One region of the Methylobacterium nodulans ORS 2060 genome, then DNA from elsewhere that is predicted to be linked to it. Evidence: predicted binding sites of a transcription regulator. Region 1 holds the regulator's gene; the other holds the start of a gene.
The links. Region 1 encodes LexA, which represses DNA repair genes until DNA is damaged. Its sites were predicted from a motif close to TGTTCNNNNTGTGTTCNG; they were not measured.
Positions count from the first base shown of each region.

Region 2: a site for LexA is predicted at 1,860-1,877, ahead of MNOD_RS24340 (ImuA family protein). Genes of this name have one in related genera too.

Region 1 covers NC_011894.1:7,557,261-7,564,453, forward strand. Annotated here, with positions in the region: gene ccoS (cbb3-type cytochrome oxidase assembly protein CcoS) at 1-58, shown strand, start outside; gene MNOD_RS35340 (HD-GYP domain-containing protein) at 64-1,146, opposite strand; gene lexA (transcriptional repressor LexA) at 1,457-2,179, opposite strand; gene MNOD_RS35350 (DUF1236 domain-containing protein) at 2,685-3,020, opposite strand; gene MNOD_RS35355 (TetR/AcrR family transcriptional regulator) at 3,245-3,901, opposite strand; gene MNOD_RS35360 (SDR family oxidoreductase) at 3,983-4,723, shown strand; gene MNOD_RS48625 (hypothetical protein) at 5,014-5,172, opposite strand; gene MNOD_RS35365 (thiolase family protein) at 5,208-6,386, opposite strand; gene MNOD_RS35370 (DHA2 family efflux MFS transporter permease subunit) at 6,408-7,193, opposite strand, start outside.
Region 2 covers NC_011894.1:5,215,403-5,222,595, forward strand. Annotated here, with positions in the region: gene MNOD_RS24330 (sigma-70 family RNA polymerase sigma factor) at 92-841, shown strand; gene MNOD_RS24335 (hypothetical protein) at 873-1,802, opposite strand; gene MNOD_RS24340 (ImuA family protein) at 1,907-2,656, shown strand; gene MNOD_RS24345 (Y-family DNA polymerase) at 2,574-4,082, shown strand; gene MNOD_RS24350 (error-prone DNA polymerase) at 4,383-7,193, shown strand, end outside.

The sequences.
Region 1 (7,193 bases):
CAGCGGCCAGTACGACGACATCAATGGTGCCGAGCACCGGATGCTCGCGGACGATTGATCCAATTAAGGGACGGCCGCGGCGGCAAGACCCATGGCGACCGGCCTGAAGGCCGCAAGGAGCTGCCTGTCGAGCTTCTGTCCCATCCGGTCCATCGCCGCCCAGGCCTCTGCGGGACCGATCGGAGCGCGGTAGGGACGCCGCTCGGTCAGGGCCGAGCAGATGTCGCAGATCGTCACGAGCCGCACGAGATCGCCGATCGCCCCGCCGCGGAGCCCGTCGGGATAGCCCGAGCCGTCGAGCATCTCGTGGTGGTGTCGCACCACGTCGAGGATCTCGGCATCGAATCCCGGCTGCCGGGCCAGCAGCGCCGCCCCGATGACCGGATGCCTGCGCATCACCGCCATCTCCTCTGCGGAGAGGCTGCTCGGCTTGTTGAGGATGGCGAGCGGGATCCGGGCCTTGCCGACATCATGGAGCAGGGCCGCCCGCACCAGCCGCTCCTGGTCGTGCCGCCGGAATCCGAGGAGCCCGGCGAAAGCGCCCGCGTAGCCGGCCACGCCGAGCGAGTGCTGGTAGACCCCGATCTCGTGGGTGCGGATGACGTCGAGCCAGGCGCGAATTCCCGCCTCCGCTATGGCCTCCAGGACGATCTCGGTGCCGGCATCGATGTCGTCGAGGCTCAAGGCCACGCCGTTCGCGGCGGCCTGGAAGAGCCGTGAGACCAGCGCGTTGGCTTCCGCGGCCTGCGCACGGGCCTGCCGCAGCGGTTCGGCCGCGCGGGCTTCCGCCTCCGCCTCGATCAAGGCGAGGAGCGTCGCCCTGAGCTCGGCCTGGGAGGCGGTGGGCGGCAGCACCTGCGCAGCGCCGAGCGCCCGCGCCCGCGCGAGGGTGACCGGGCTGAGGTCCCGGGCGAGACAGAGGCAGGGGGCGCCGCGGGCACGCACGCGGCTCATCGCGCGCCGGATCCCCGCCAGAATGGCGGCGTCATCGAGGGCGACGTCGAGCACCGCCGCCTGGAACCGGCCCGGCGGCAGGCCTTCGCCCGGGAGCAGGGCGATGCAGGGCAGAAGGCGCGCGAGGCTGCCGGCGAGCGTTCGGGCCGTCCGCGGCTCGTCCGTGATCAGCAGGATGAATCCGTCCCGCATGGCATGCCCCGCACGATCTCCCGACCCAGGAGCCGGCTCCATGCTCCTTACCGCTGATCGCCCGATCCTCGAATAGATCGGTTAAGCTTTCCCTTGAAAGAGGGCGATTGGCGCATGTGGATTGATGAGAGGCGTCGCGGAGCGGTCGATCATCGTCGGGCCTGTCCCGCCAACGCCCGATCGAGGCCGTTCCGCAACGAAGGCGTGAATCGTTGTTGCCGCTGAACTCGCTCATGACCCTGGGTAAGGATCAAAAAAAGGCCTCCGCCATGCGGAGGCCTTGGCTTACGCCCCGTTTCGGGGGCGACGTTCAGTACTTGCGGATGAGGCTCACGAGGCGGCCCTGGATGCGGACGCGGTCCGGCCCGAGCACCCGGGTCTCGTAGGCCGGATTCGCCGCTTCGAGCGCGATGGAGGAGCCGCGGCGGCGCAGGCGCTTGAGGGTCGCCTCCTCGTCATCGATCAGCGCCACCACGATGTCGCCGGTATTGGCCGTGTCCTGGCGACGAATCACCACGAGGTCGCCGTCGAGGATGCCGGCTTCGATCATCGAGTCGCCGCGCACTTCGAGCGCGTAATGCTCGCCGCCGGCCAGAAAGTCCGGCGACATCGCCACCGTGCGGCTCTGGCTCTGGATTGCCGAGATCGGCGTGCCGGCGGCGATCCGCCCCATCACCGGAATGCTGATCGAGCGTCCGTTGTCGTCGGAACCGAGGGAGGACGGCATCGGGGCGGCCTTGGCAGCCGGCGCGGCCGTCCGTCCGCCTTCGACCACGCTGGGGGTGAAGCGCACCACCTCGCCCGAAGGAGGCACCACCGCATCGGGGATCCGAATGACCTCGATCGCGCGAGCCCGGTTCGGCAACCGCCGCAGGAAGCCGCGTTCCTCCAGGGCCGTGATCAGCCGATGAATGCCTGACTTGGACTTGAGATCGAGCGCGTCCTTCATCTCGTCGAAGGACGGGGGGACCCCCGTCTCGCGCATCCGCTGCTGGATGAAGCGGAGCAGGTCCAACTGCTTACGGGTGAGCATGGGGCACTCTCTTCGCCTGCGCCGATGCGCGATACGAAACAAATCGCGAACATGTTAGGCGTTCCTCAAGTGTTCCGCAAGCGGGTGTGTCGGGTATCTCCGCGCTCGCCGGCTTTCGGCCGGCGCTTCTCCATCCGGTCAGGCCGGGCTTCCCGGGCGGGTCCAAAGCGGGATCTGAGGCATGTTCTGGCAGGCGGTGCGGAGCGGCTGGAAGCGGACGCCGACAACTTGGCCTGAAGGGCATGGAGCCGGTGCTGGCCCGGATCGGGGCCACGAATCCTTTGCCGAGAGCGATGCGGCGCCTGCGGACCTGACGATGAGGGCGGGGCGGGAACGGGATTGCTCCGGTGCCGGGCACGACGTGAATCGCGTGGCACGGCCTGGAGGCGGCCGTGACCTGGCAGCCGGACCGGGATGGCTTACGGTCGGGCCGGGGCGCGCCCGCGCTCCCGGTCCATGGGCGGCGCTGCGGCTTTACGTGGTCCGGCAGCGCGCGGGTTCGGGGTCAGTCGATGGTGGTGATGATGCGGCGGGTGCGCGGCTCGACCACGTAGATGTCGTCGCCCGACGTCACGTAGCTGTAGCCCTTCAGGCGCGGGCTCTCCTCGATCACGGTCGGGGGCAGCGGATGAAGGTCGATGTCGGCCGGGAGCGTCGAGCCGACCGTCACGCGTTCCCGAATGCGCACGGGCGCCACGCGCTGCTCGGTGACGTACTTCTTGATGATCACGCGCTGAGGCGGGGCAATCTCGACCGGCTCCTCGGTGATCGTGACGGTCTGCGCGAGAGCGGCCCCTCCGATTAGGGTCAGAGCTGCTGCAGCAGACAATGCGCGCTTCATGAGCACCTCCAAGTTGAACAACCGTTCATCTTTCCCAAGGGGGAATGCGAGGTCGTTCAACGGTGAGGGTGTCCTCTTGTTCCGAGGGGCGTGGCTGGCCTGTGCAAGCGGCGAGGCGCCGGTGGACGGTGGCGGATTCAGGATCGTGGCCGTGGTCGGCGAGGCGGAGCCCGCCCTGGCCGCCCGCCCTGGCCGCACCGCGCGGCCAATGGCCCGAGTGTCCCTCAGCCCGCGACGCGCGCATCCCACCCGGCCATCATCATCCGAGCCACCGCTTCCAGCTCGGCCCGGCTCGCGCCGTCACGCGCCTGGAGTGACATCCCGCCCTGGACGGTGAGGACGAGGCGGGCGAGCGCGCCGGTGTCGAGCGATTGCGGCAGCTCGCCCTCGGCCGCCGCGCGGGCAAGCCGCGCTTCGACCCGTGCCAGATTGCGGGCGCGCGCCGCGTGCACGAGATCGCCAAGCTCGGCGCTTCCCTCGCCGCCGACGGCCGAAAGCGTCACCATGCAGCCGAGAGGGTCATCGCGCCCGCACGCCTGCGTCAGGGCGGCGGCCGTGTCCATCAGGAGCGCCTCGACCGCGTCGCGCGCCGTGGCAGCCGCCGCGAAGTTCCCCCAGACGCGGGGCTCGTACTGCTCGCCGTAGTGGCGCAGCGCCTCCGCGTAGAGCGCTTCCTTGGAGCCGAAGGCCGCGTAGAGGCTCGGCGAGCCGATGCCCATGGTCTCGGTCAGGTCGGAGATCGAGGTGGCAGCGTAGCCCTTGTGCCAGAACAGGCGCATGGCCTGCGCGAGAGCCGCCTCGCGATCGAAGGCGCGCGGGCGGCCACGGCTCCTGGACACCGTCGCACGCTTGGCAGACGGGGTGCGGGATGAATTCTGCATCGTTCGCTACATAAATTGCTTGACGGCTGGCCGCAACGCTCATATGCATTTCTGTGTCGATCACTACAGAAAGGCTGAGCGATGGTTGAGCTGACAGGCAAACGCGCCCTCGTGACGGGCGCCGCGCGCGGCATCGGCGCCGCAATCGCTGGCACCCTCGCCGCGCGAGGTGCGGACGTCGCCATCACCTACGAGCGGTCGGTGGAGCGCGCCGCCGAGGTCGTGCGCGCCGTCGAGGAGCAAGGGCGACGCGGCTTTGCCATCCAGGCCGACAGTGCCGATCCTGCGGCTGTGAGGCGCTCGGTGGACGAGGCGGCCTCGCAACTCGGCGGCCTCGACATCCTGGTCAATAATGCCGGCATCGCGCGCGGCGGGCCGCTCGCGGAGATGAGCCTCGCCGACATCGATGCCATCCTGGCGGTCAACATCCGCTCGGTCGTGCTCGCCTCGCAGGCCGCGATCCCGCACCTGAAGGAGGGCGGCCGGATCATCTCCATCGGCTCTTGCCTGGCCGAGCGGGTCGCCTTCGGTGGGGTGACGGTCTATTCCATGTCGAAATCGGCCCTGATCTCGTTCACGCGGGGCCTGGCGCGCGAGCTCGGACCGCGCGGCATCACGGTCAACCTTGTCCACCCGGGCCCGACCGACACCGACATGAACCCCGCGGATGGAACCCAAGCCGACGCGCAGCGGGCGCTGATCGCGCTCGGCCACTACGGGACCGCGGACGATGTCGCCGCAGCGGTCGCTTTCCTGGCCAGCCCCGCCGCCCGGCAGATCACCGGAACGGGGCTCACGGTCGACGGCGGCGTGAACGCCTGACGGTGCATGCGGCGCGAAATCTCTCTGGCCTAAATCGAACCTGACCTGCGTGGCAGCCGCTCTGCTCCTCATGCTGAGGTGTTGGCGATCGAAGATCGCGCAGGCTGCCTCGAAGCACGCCTGAACGTTCGTCCAAGATCAGGGTGAGCAGGAGCACCGGTCCGGGGTGCTTCGAGGCTCCGTGCGATCTTCGATCGCCAGGAGCACCTCAGCATGAGGACCGGTGGGGCTGCCATCGGGGGCCTTGCGGTCGGTTTCATCCGTTAGGGGCGGCTCGACCGGTGGTGAACTCAATCGAAGCTGACCTGCGTGGCAGCCGCCCCGCTGCTCATGCTGAGGTGGGCCGGCTCGTCGGCTCTTGCGTCGGCTTCCGCGCGGAGGGCGGCCGATGGTCCCGCCGGAAGGCGCATCACCTCCGCGCCCCGGCCGATGCGGAGGCGGACCGCCATCGGCGGTCCGCTGCCGTGAGTTGATCCCGGGCGCCTCAGAGCGCTTCGAGCGCCAGCGCGATGCCTTGGCCGCCGCCGATGCAGAGCGTCACGACGCCCCGCCGAAGGCCGTCACGGCGCATGGAATGCAGCAGGCGCGTGGTCAGGACGGCGCCCGTCGCGCCGATCGGGTGGCCATGTGCGATCGCGCCGCCCTCGACGTTGATGATGTCTTCGGGCAGGCCAAGCTCCTGGGCCACGGCCAGCGGCACGGCCGCGAAGGCCTCGTTGATCTCGATCCGCTCCACCTGCGCGAGCGTCCATCCGGCGCGCTCCATCGCCCGGCGGATCGCCGGCACCGGTCCCAGCCCGAACAGCCCCGGTTCGACGGCGGCGATGCCGTAGGCGACGAGCCGGCCCAAGGGGGCGATGCCTCTCGCCTCGGCGGTGCCGCGCGCGGCCACGATCATCGCGGCGGCGCCGCTGTTGAGCCCCGGTGCGTTCCCCGCCGTAATGGTCCCGTCCTTCCGGAAGGCCGGCTTGAGCCTGGCGAGGATCTCCATCGTCGTGTCGGGCCGCGGCGCCTCGTCGGTCGCGAAGGTCTCGGGGCCCTTGCGGCCCTTGATCTCGACCGGGACGATCTCGGCCTCGAACGCTCCCGCGGCCTGAGCCGCCGCGAAACGCTGCTGCGAGCGGGCGGCGAAGCGGTCCTGCGCCTCGCGGGTGAGCTGGCAGCGTGCGGCGAGATCATCCGTGTGCCAGCCCGAATGCTCGCCCGAGAAGGCGTCGTTCAGCCCGTCCGTGAGCATGCTGTCGAGGATCTGGGCCGGCCCCATGCGGTAGCCCCAGCGGCCGCCCTCCAGCAGGTACGGCGCGCGGTCCATGTTCTCCATGCCGCCCGCCACCGCGATCTCCACCTCGCCGCTCACGATCTGCTGGGCCGCCGTGACGATCGCCTGCGCGCCCGAGCCGCAGACACGGTTCACGGTCAGCGCCGGCACCGAGACCGGCGCGCCGCCGCCGATCGCGGCCTGCCGGGCGGGATTCATGCGGTTGCCCGCCTGGACCACGTTGCCCATCACGACCGAGCCGACCTCGGCGGGATCGAGCCCCGCGCGCCGCAGGGTCTCCCGGACGACGACGGCGCCGAGATCGGTGGCGGGAATGCCCTTCAGGCTGCCGTTATAGGCTCCGATCGCGGTGCGCACCGGCTGGCACAGGACGATGTCTGTCATGCTTATCTCCTCGGGTCGCGCTCAATGCGCATCGGCGGAAGGGCCCTGCGGCGGCGCCACCTTGCGCATCAGCGGCACCAGCGCAGTGGCGAGGGCGAAGCAGGCGGCGATCGCCAGGAAGGCGTCGGCGTAGGTCATCGTCTGCGCCTCGCGGTAGGTGAGCGACCAGAGCTGGCGAAGACCGGCCGCCTGCCCGTGGGCGGCGTCGCCGAGGACGATGGTCGCGCGGGCGCTGATGCGCCCGAGTGCGTCCGTCATGCTGGCATTCGCTGCGGTCAGGTGCTCGGCGAGGCGCAGGAAGTGCAGGTTGGTGCGGTCGTTCAGGATCGTGCCGCAGGCTGCGATGCCGATCGCGCCGCCGAGGTTGCGCATCAGGTTGAACAGGCCCGAAGCGAGCTTGAGCTTGGCCGGGGGAAGGCCGCCGAGCGTCAGCGTGACGGTCGGGGCGACGGCGAATTGCTGGGCGAAGCCGCGCAGCGCCTGGGGCCAGAGGAGTTCGCGCCAGCCCCAATCGTGGGTGATGGGCGTGAACGACCACATGCTGAGCCCGAACAGGGCGAGGCCGAACATCATCAGCCAGCGCAGGTCGAAGCGCTTGGCGCACAGCGTGTAGGCGGGGATCGCCATCACCTGGAACACGCCCGTGGAGAACACGGCCAGTCCGATCTGCAGGGCCGAGAAGCCCCGCACCCGCCCGAGGAAGAGCGGCGTCAGGTAGATGGTCGCGAAGATCCCGACGCCGGTGACGAACGAGAAGAGGCAGCCGAGCGCGAAGTTGCGGCTCTTCAGGGCCGTCAGGTCGACGAC
Region 2 (7,193 bases), 2.3 Mb from region 1:
ATCGCGCACCTGTGAATGGCGGTTGGCCCTCGCCCGCGACACACTTATGGTCTAGCTTGGCTCGCGTCCCCCCGCGCCAGCGTGCAGACCGATGACCGACTCTCCCTCTACCGGCCGCATCAAGCCGGTTCCGGCATCGCCCCCGACCCTTCCCGCGGAGGTGCAGGAGCATCTCGGCCGCCAGTTGCGCGAGGCTTATGCGGCACTCGGCGAGAGCGAGGCCCCTGCCGCCTTCACGGACCTGCTCGCCCGCCTCGAGGCCGCGCTCGCCGCCCTCGGTGCTCCGAGCCAGGACCGCTTCCGCGATGAGCTCCTGGCGGCTGCACCGTCCCTGCGGCGTTTCGCCCTGACGCTCACCGCGAATCCCTCCCGGGCCGACGACCTCGTGCAGGATACGCTCCTCAAGGCGTGGCAGAGCCGGGATCGCTTCGAGGACGGCACGAACCTGAGCGCGTGGCTGTTCACCATCATGCGCAACGCCTTCTACTCGGAGCACCGCAAGCGCTCCCGGGAGGTGGAGGACGGCGAAGGCGTCTATTCCGCGCGCCTGACTACGGCCCCTAACCAGGGCGACCGGCTCGACGTGCAGGATCTGCAGGCGGCGCTGAACAAGCTCGTGGCCGAGCAGCGCGAGGCGCTGCTTCTCGTCGCGGTCGGCGATCTGTCCTACGAGGACGCGGCCGCGCTGATGCAATGCAAGGTCGGCACGGTGAAGAGCCGCGTCTGCCGCGCGCGCGACAAGCTTGCCGAACTCCTCGGCTACACGGGCGGGGAGCTCGGCGCCGACCGCCTCACCCGCTCGGTCCTCACCAACAGCAGCCTCATGGCCCTCGAAGGCTGAGCGGCCCGCACAGGCCGGACCTGGGGCTCGTTCACGCCGGGCTCGCGGCGATCCGCGACCAGCGCGCGACCGCGCGCTCATACAGGTCCATGTCGGAGGCATTGAGCCGCTCGACATAGGCGCGCAAGGCCGGGCTCGGCTTCGGGCCGGTGAGACGCGAGGCAAGCCCGCGAGCATTCTTGTGCGCCACCTTGAAGGCGAGGCCGAAGCGACGGTTCAGCCGCTCCACGAAAGCCTCGTAGGCTTCCAGGATCCCGACCAGGGCGAGCCGGTCCATCTCGGCACAGCCGAATGCCTGTGTCTGAACGTTCTGGTTGCGCGGGTCCTCGATGAAGGCTTCCAGGCTCTGCTGCGTGCGGCCGTGCTTCTTCTGGAAGACGTAGTAGGACAAGACCTGCTCGGTCGGCTCGCGGACCAGCGTGAAGGCCCGCTCCGGATCGAAGCATGGCAGGTAGGCCGCGCTCATATGGCTTGAATAGAAACCGATTTCGTTCTGCATTAGATAGTCGGAGATCATCTGCAGCTGATCACCGATCTGCATCCCCCCGCGGTAGTACATGATGTCATTTGCGTAGGGATGTGTTGTCGAGCTGTCCTTACCGTACAGCATGAAGATCTTGTCCTTGGGAAAGATCTCATGGGCTGCGTAGCGGATGCTGGTGCCGCCCGTCTTGGGAAGATGGAGAAAGAAGAGCGGAGCCATGGAAAAGACCTGTCGCTGGCCGGGGGTTGAGCCCCGCCCTCGGTGGCGACGGTTGATGGTCTTGTTGTGGCAGCGCTTGAAGGAATGAATTCCACGCGGAGGGGCGACGCTCTCGCGCCACAGGCGATGGCCGCGGATTCGGGCTTGGGAATCACATCCTGTCGGATGCTGGCCTCGCCGGCAGCGCCGGATCCACGAACAGGCCCTGCGGACCCATCGCCGTCGCATCCCTCGCAAAGCCCAGTTGTCCACAGCCATCCACAGGCTGCTCCTGGCCGGAGCCCGACGGACTCGCGCGACGGCGCGCTGTCGCGCTAGAACAAAGCAAGAACATAAACGTTCGGACCGGTGGCGGACATGAGATGCATGAGACCGGACGAGAACGGCAGCTCGCCGCCCTGCGGGAGCGGATCGGCGGGCTGGAGCGGGATGCGCAGGCCCGGCCGGTCCTGCCCGTCGGGATTCCCGCGATCGACCGCCACCTGCCGGGTGGGGGCCTGCGGCTCGGCGCGCTGCACGAGGTGGTCGAGGCCGGCCCGGCCGCCGGCCATGCGGCGCTCGCCGCCCTTTTCGTGGGCGGCCTCCTCGCCCGGCTGCCCGGCCCCATCCTCTGGTGCCTTGCCGGCCGCGACCTCTTCGCACCCGGCCTCGCGGCGGTGGGGCTCCATCCCGACCGGGTTCTCTACGCCGAGACGCGCCGGGTCACGGAGGTTCTCCCGACCATGGAGGAGGGTTTGCGGCACGGCAGCCTCGCGGCCGTGGTGGGCGAGGTCGCGCGGGTCGGGCTCACCGCCTCGCGCCGGCTGCAGCTCGCCGCCGAGCGCGGCGGCTCGCTCGCCCTGGTGATCCGCCGCTGGCGCGAGGGGGCCGGAGCCGGAGCCGAGCCGAGCGCCGCCGCCACCCGCTGGTGCGTCGCCGCCGCGCCCTCCCCCGCCTCTTCCGTACCCGGCCTGTCGCGGGCCTGCTGGTCCCTCGCCCTGCTGCGCGCCCGCGGCGCCGAACCCCGGACATGGCTCGTCGAGGCTCCCGATGCGCAGGGTCGTCTCCGTCTTCCTGCCGACCTGGCCGACCGACCGCCTGCGGCGCAGGAGCGGCGGGCTGCCGCCGGATAGGCCCCTCGTGACCGCGACGACGGAGGGGCCGCGCCGGGTACTGGCCTCCGTGGACGCCGCCGCCCGGCGGCTCGGCCTGCGGCCCGGGATGCCGGTGGCGCAGGCGCAGGGCATGGTGGTGGACCTCGCGGTGGTGGAGGCCGATCCGGAGGGCGATCGCGCGGGGCTTGCCCGCCTTGCGGGCTGGTGCCTCGCCTATGCCCCCCTCGTCGCCCTCGATCCGCCGGATGGGATCTGGATCGAGAGCGCGGGCGCGGCGCATCTGCATGGCGGCGAGGCGGGGCTCCTCATGGATCTCACGCACCGCATCAGGGCGGGAGGCTTTCACGTGCAGGCGGGGATCGCCGATACGCCGGGCGCCGCCTGGGCGGTGGCGCGCCATGCGCCGCGGGCGCCGATCGTGGCGCCGGGCACTCAAGGGGCCGTGCTGGAGCCCCTGCCGGTGCGGGCGCTGCGCCTCGGCGCCGAGACGGCGTCCGGGCTGGCGCAGCTCGGCCTCGTGCGGATCGGGCAGCTTCTCGCCACGCCCCGCGCCCCCTTGAGGCTGCGCTTCGGCGAGGCGGTGACGCTGCGGCTCGACCAAGCCCTCGGGTCCGCCCCGGAACCCCTGCCCTATCTGGCGCCCCCCGAGACCCTGCGGGCCCGGCTCGCCTTCGCGGAGCCGATCGGCGCGCCCGAGACGCTCGCCCGGGTGGTGGGGCGGCTCACCGCCCTCCTGGCCCGGGACCTGGAGCGCCGGGGGCTTGGGGCGCGCCGGCTCGATCTCGTCTTCCGCCGGGTCGACGGCCTGTCGCAGGCCTTGGCGCTCGGCACCGCCCGGCCGAGCCGCGAGGCGGCCCATCTCGCCCGGCTCTTCGCGGAGCGCCTCGCTACGGTGGATCCGGGCTTCGGCATCGAGGAGGCCTCCCTGGCGGCCTCCCGCACCGAGCCCCTGTCGGCCCGGCAGATCGCGGCCTTCGCGGCGGACGGCGAGCCCGACCCGGAAGCGATGGGCGAACTCGTCGACCGCCTCGCCGCGCGGCTCGGGCCGGGCCGGCTGTTTCGCGCCGCACCCGTCGAGAGCGAGTGGCCCGAGCGGAGCGTGCGGCGCGTGGCGCCGCTCGCGCCGGCGAGCGGCCTCACCTGGCCCGCGGGGCTGCCGCGGCCGGGCCGGCTCGTCGATCCCCCGGAGCGCATCGATGCCATCGCGGAGCTGCCGGACGCACCCCCGGCCCTGTTCGTCTGGCGCGCCCGCCGCTGCCGGGTGGCGCGGGCGGACGGACCCGAGCGGGTCTTCGGCGAGTGGTGGCGCAGCGACGCGGAGGTCTCGGCCGTGCGCGACTATTACCGGGTCGAGGACCGGACCGGCGCCCGCTACTGGCTCTTCCGCGACGCCCCGGCCGCGGAAGGGGGACGCTGGTGGCTGCACGGTCTGGGGGAGGCGTGAAGCCATGGCCGCCCCGTCTCATGGCACCCGCAACGCGCCTCAATCGACCCTGAGATGCGTGGAGGCAACCCCGCTCCTCATGCTGAGGTGCTCCGAAGGAGCCTCGAAGCACCCCGGACCGATTCTCCCATCCACCAGAGCCTTGGACCAGCGGTCAGGCGTGCTTCGAGGGCCGGCTGTCGCCGGCCACCTCAGCATGAGGGCCGAGATTGGTTGCCACAGAAGAAGCATCCCGGAACGCCGATCCCATCCTGGCCGCTGCCTGGACCGGCCGTTCAGGTCGGTCGGGTGCTCCCCGCCATGACCGTCGAGCTCCAGGTCACGACGCATTATTCCTTCCTGCGCGGCGCCTCCTCGCCGGAGGAGCTGTTCACGACCGCCGCCCTCCTCGGCCTCACCGCCCTCGGAGTCACCGACCGCCATTCCGTCGCCGGGCTGGTGAAGGCCCACGAGGCCGCCCGGGCGACGGGCTGCCGCCTCGTCGCCGGCTGCCGACTCGACCTGTCCGGGCCGGACCAGGGCACCGCGCTCCTCGTCTATCCCACCGATCGCGCCGCCTATGGCCGGCTCTGCCGCCTGCTCACCCTCGGCAAGGAGCGGGCCGGCAAGGGCGGCTGCACGCTGGATTTCGGCGACGTCGCCGAATGGAGCGAGGGCCTGATCGCGGTTCTCCTCACGGACAAGTCGGACGACGCCCTCGCGGCGCGGCTCGGCCGCCTGAAAGGGATCTTCGGCCGGCACAGCTTCTGCGCCCTCACCCGCCGCTTCGGCGTCAACGACCATCGGCGGCTCGAGGGTATCGCGGATCTCGCCCGCGCGGCCCGGGTGCCGATCGTGGCGACGGGGGACGTGCTCTACCACGTCCCGGAACGCCGCCTGATGCAGGACGTCGTCACCTGTATCCGGCTCGGCACCACCATCGAGGCCGCCGGCTTCGCCCGTGAGCGCCATGCCGGGCGCCACCTGCAGCCCCCCGCCGAGACCGCCCGCCTGTTCGCCCGCCACCCAGAGGCGGTGGAGCGGGCGCAGGCCATCGCCGAATCCTGCCGCTTCTCCCTCGACGACCTCACCTACACCTATCCGGACGAGACCGGGGAGGACGGCCGCTCGGCCCAGGAGCGGCTGGAGGCCATGACCCTGGCGGGGGCGGCCCAGCGCTTCCCCGGCGGGATCCCGGAGAATGTCCGCGAGCAGATCCGGCACGAACTCGACCTCATCGCCAGCAAGACCTACGCACCGTATTTCCTCACCGTCGAGGCGATCGTGCGCTTCGCCCGCGACCAGGGCATCCTCTGCCAGGGGCGGGGCTCGGCGGCGAACTCGGTGGTCTGCTTCTGCCTCGGGATCACCGCCATCGATCCGGTGCGGCTAAAGCTCCTGTTCGAGCGCTTCGTCTCGGACAACCGCGACGAGCCGCCCGACATCGACGTCGATTTCGAGCACGACCGGCGCGAGGAGGTGATCCAGTGGGTCTACGCGACCTATGGGCGCCACCGCGCGGCGCTCACCGCCACGGTGATCCGCTACGGCGCCCGCGGCGCGGTGCGCGAGGTCGGCAAGGTCTTGGGCGTCCCCGAGGACGTGACCGGGGCGCTCGCCCGCCTGGTCTCGGGCTGGTCGCGGGACGGGGCCGGCGAGCGGGAGGCGGAAGCCCTCAACCTCAACCTCTCCGACCGGCGCCTGCGCCTGACCCTCGACATCGCCAAGGCGCTCATCGGCACGCCGCGCCATCTCGGCCAGCATCCGGGCGGCTTCGTGCTGACCCTCGACCGCCTCGACGAACTCTGCCCGATCACCCCCGCCACCATGGAGAACCGGCAGACCATCGAATGGGACAAGGACGACATCGAGGCCCTGAAGTTCATGAAGGTCGACGTGCTCGGCCTCGGCATGCTGGGCTGCCTGCGCCGGGCCTTCGCGCTCCTGAAGGAGCACCGGGGCGACGAGAATCCGCCCCAGGACATCGCCGGGATCCCGCCCGAGGATGCCGCCACCTACGCGATGATCGGCAAGGCCGACACGCTCGGCGTGTTCCAGATCGAGAGCCGGGCCCAGATGGCGATGCTGCCGCGGATGCAGCCGAAGCATCTCTACGACCTCACCATCGAGGTCGCGCTGGTGCGGCCCGGCCCGATCCAGGGCGACATGGTCCATCCCTATCTGCGCCGCCGCCAGAATCGCAGCCTCGTCCATTATCCGAGCGAGGCGCTCAAGAGCGTGCTGGAGCGGACGCTCGGCGTGCCGCTGTTCCAGGAGCAGGCGATGCAGGTCGCCATCGTGGCGGCCGGCTTCACGGCCGCGGAGGCCGACGGCCTGCGCCGCGCCATGGCGACCTTCAAGGCCAACGGCAAGATCGGCCTCTACCGCGACAAGCTGATCGCCGGGATGATCCGCAACGGCTACACGCCGGACTTCGCCGCCCGCACCTTCCGGCAGCTCGAAGGCTTCGGCTCCTACGGCTTCCCGGAGAGCCACGCCGCCTCCTTCGCGCTCCTCGCCTACGCCTCGTCCTGGCTGAAATGCCACCATCCGGACGTCTTCGCCTGCGCGCTCCTCAACGCGCAGCCGATGGGCTTCTACGCCCCGGCCCAGATCGTGCGCGACGCCCGCCGGCACGGGGTCCCGGTCCGCCCCATCGACGTCAATGCCTCGCGCTGGGACTGCACGCTCGAACCGGCGCAGGGGCGGCTGATGGCCCTGCGGCTCGGCCTGCGCCTGGTGCGGGGCCTCGGCAATGCCGAGGGCGCCCGCATCGCCACCGTGCGCGAGGCGGATCTCTTCCGCTCGGTCGAGGATCTCTGGCGCCGTGCCGCCGTGCCGCTCAAGGCCCTGGAGCATCTCGCCGCCGCGGATGCCTTCCGGTCGCTCGGCCTCGGTCGCCGGGAGGCGCTGTGGGCGATCAAGGGCCTCGCGCCCCTGCCCCTGCCGCTCTTCGCGGCGGCGGACGCACGCGAGGCGGCGATCCGGCCCGAACTGGACGAGCCCGCCGTGGCGCTCGCCCCCATGCCCGAGGGGGCCGCCGTGGTGGCGGATTACCGCGCCTCGGGCCTGAGCCTCGGCCGGCACCCGGTCGCCTTCCTGCGCCCCGACCTCGCCCGGGACGGCATCAGC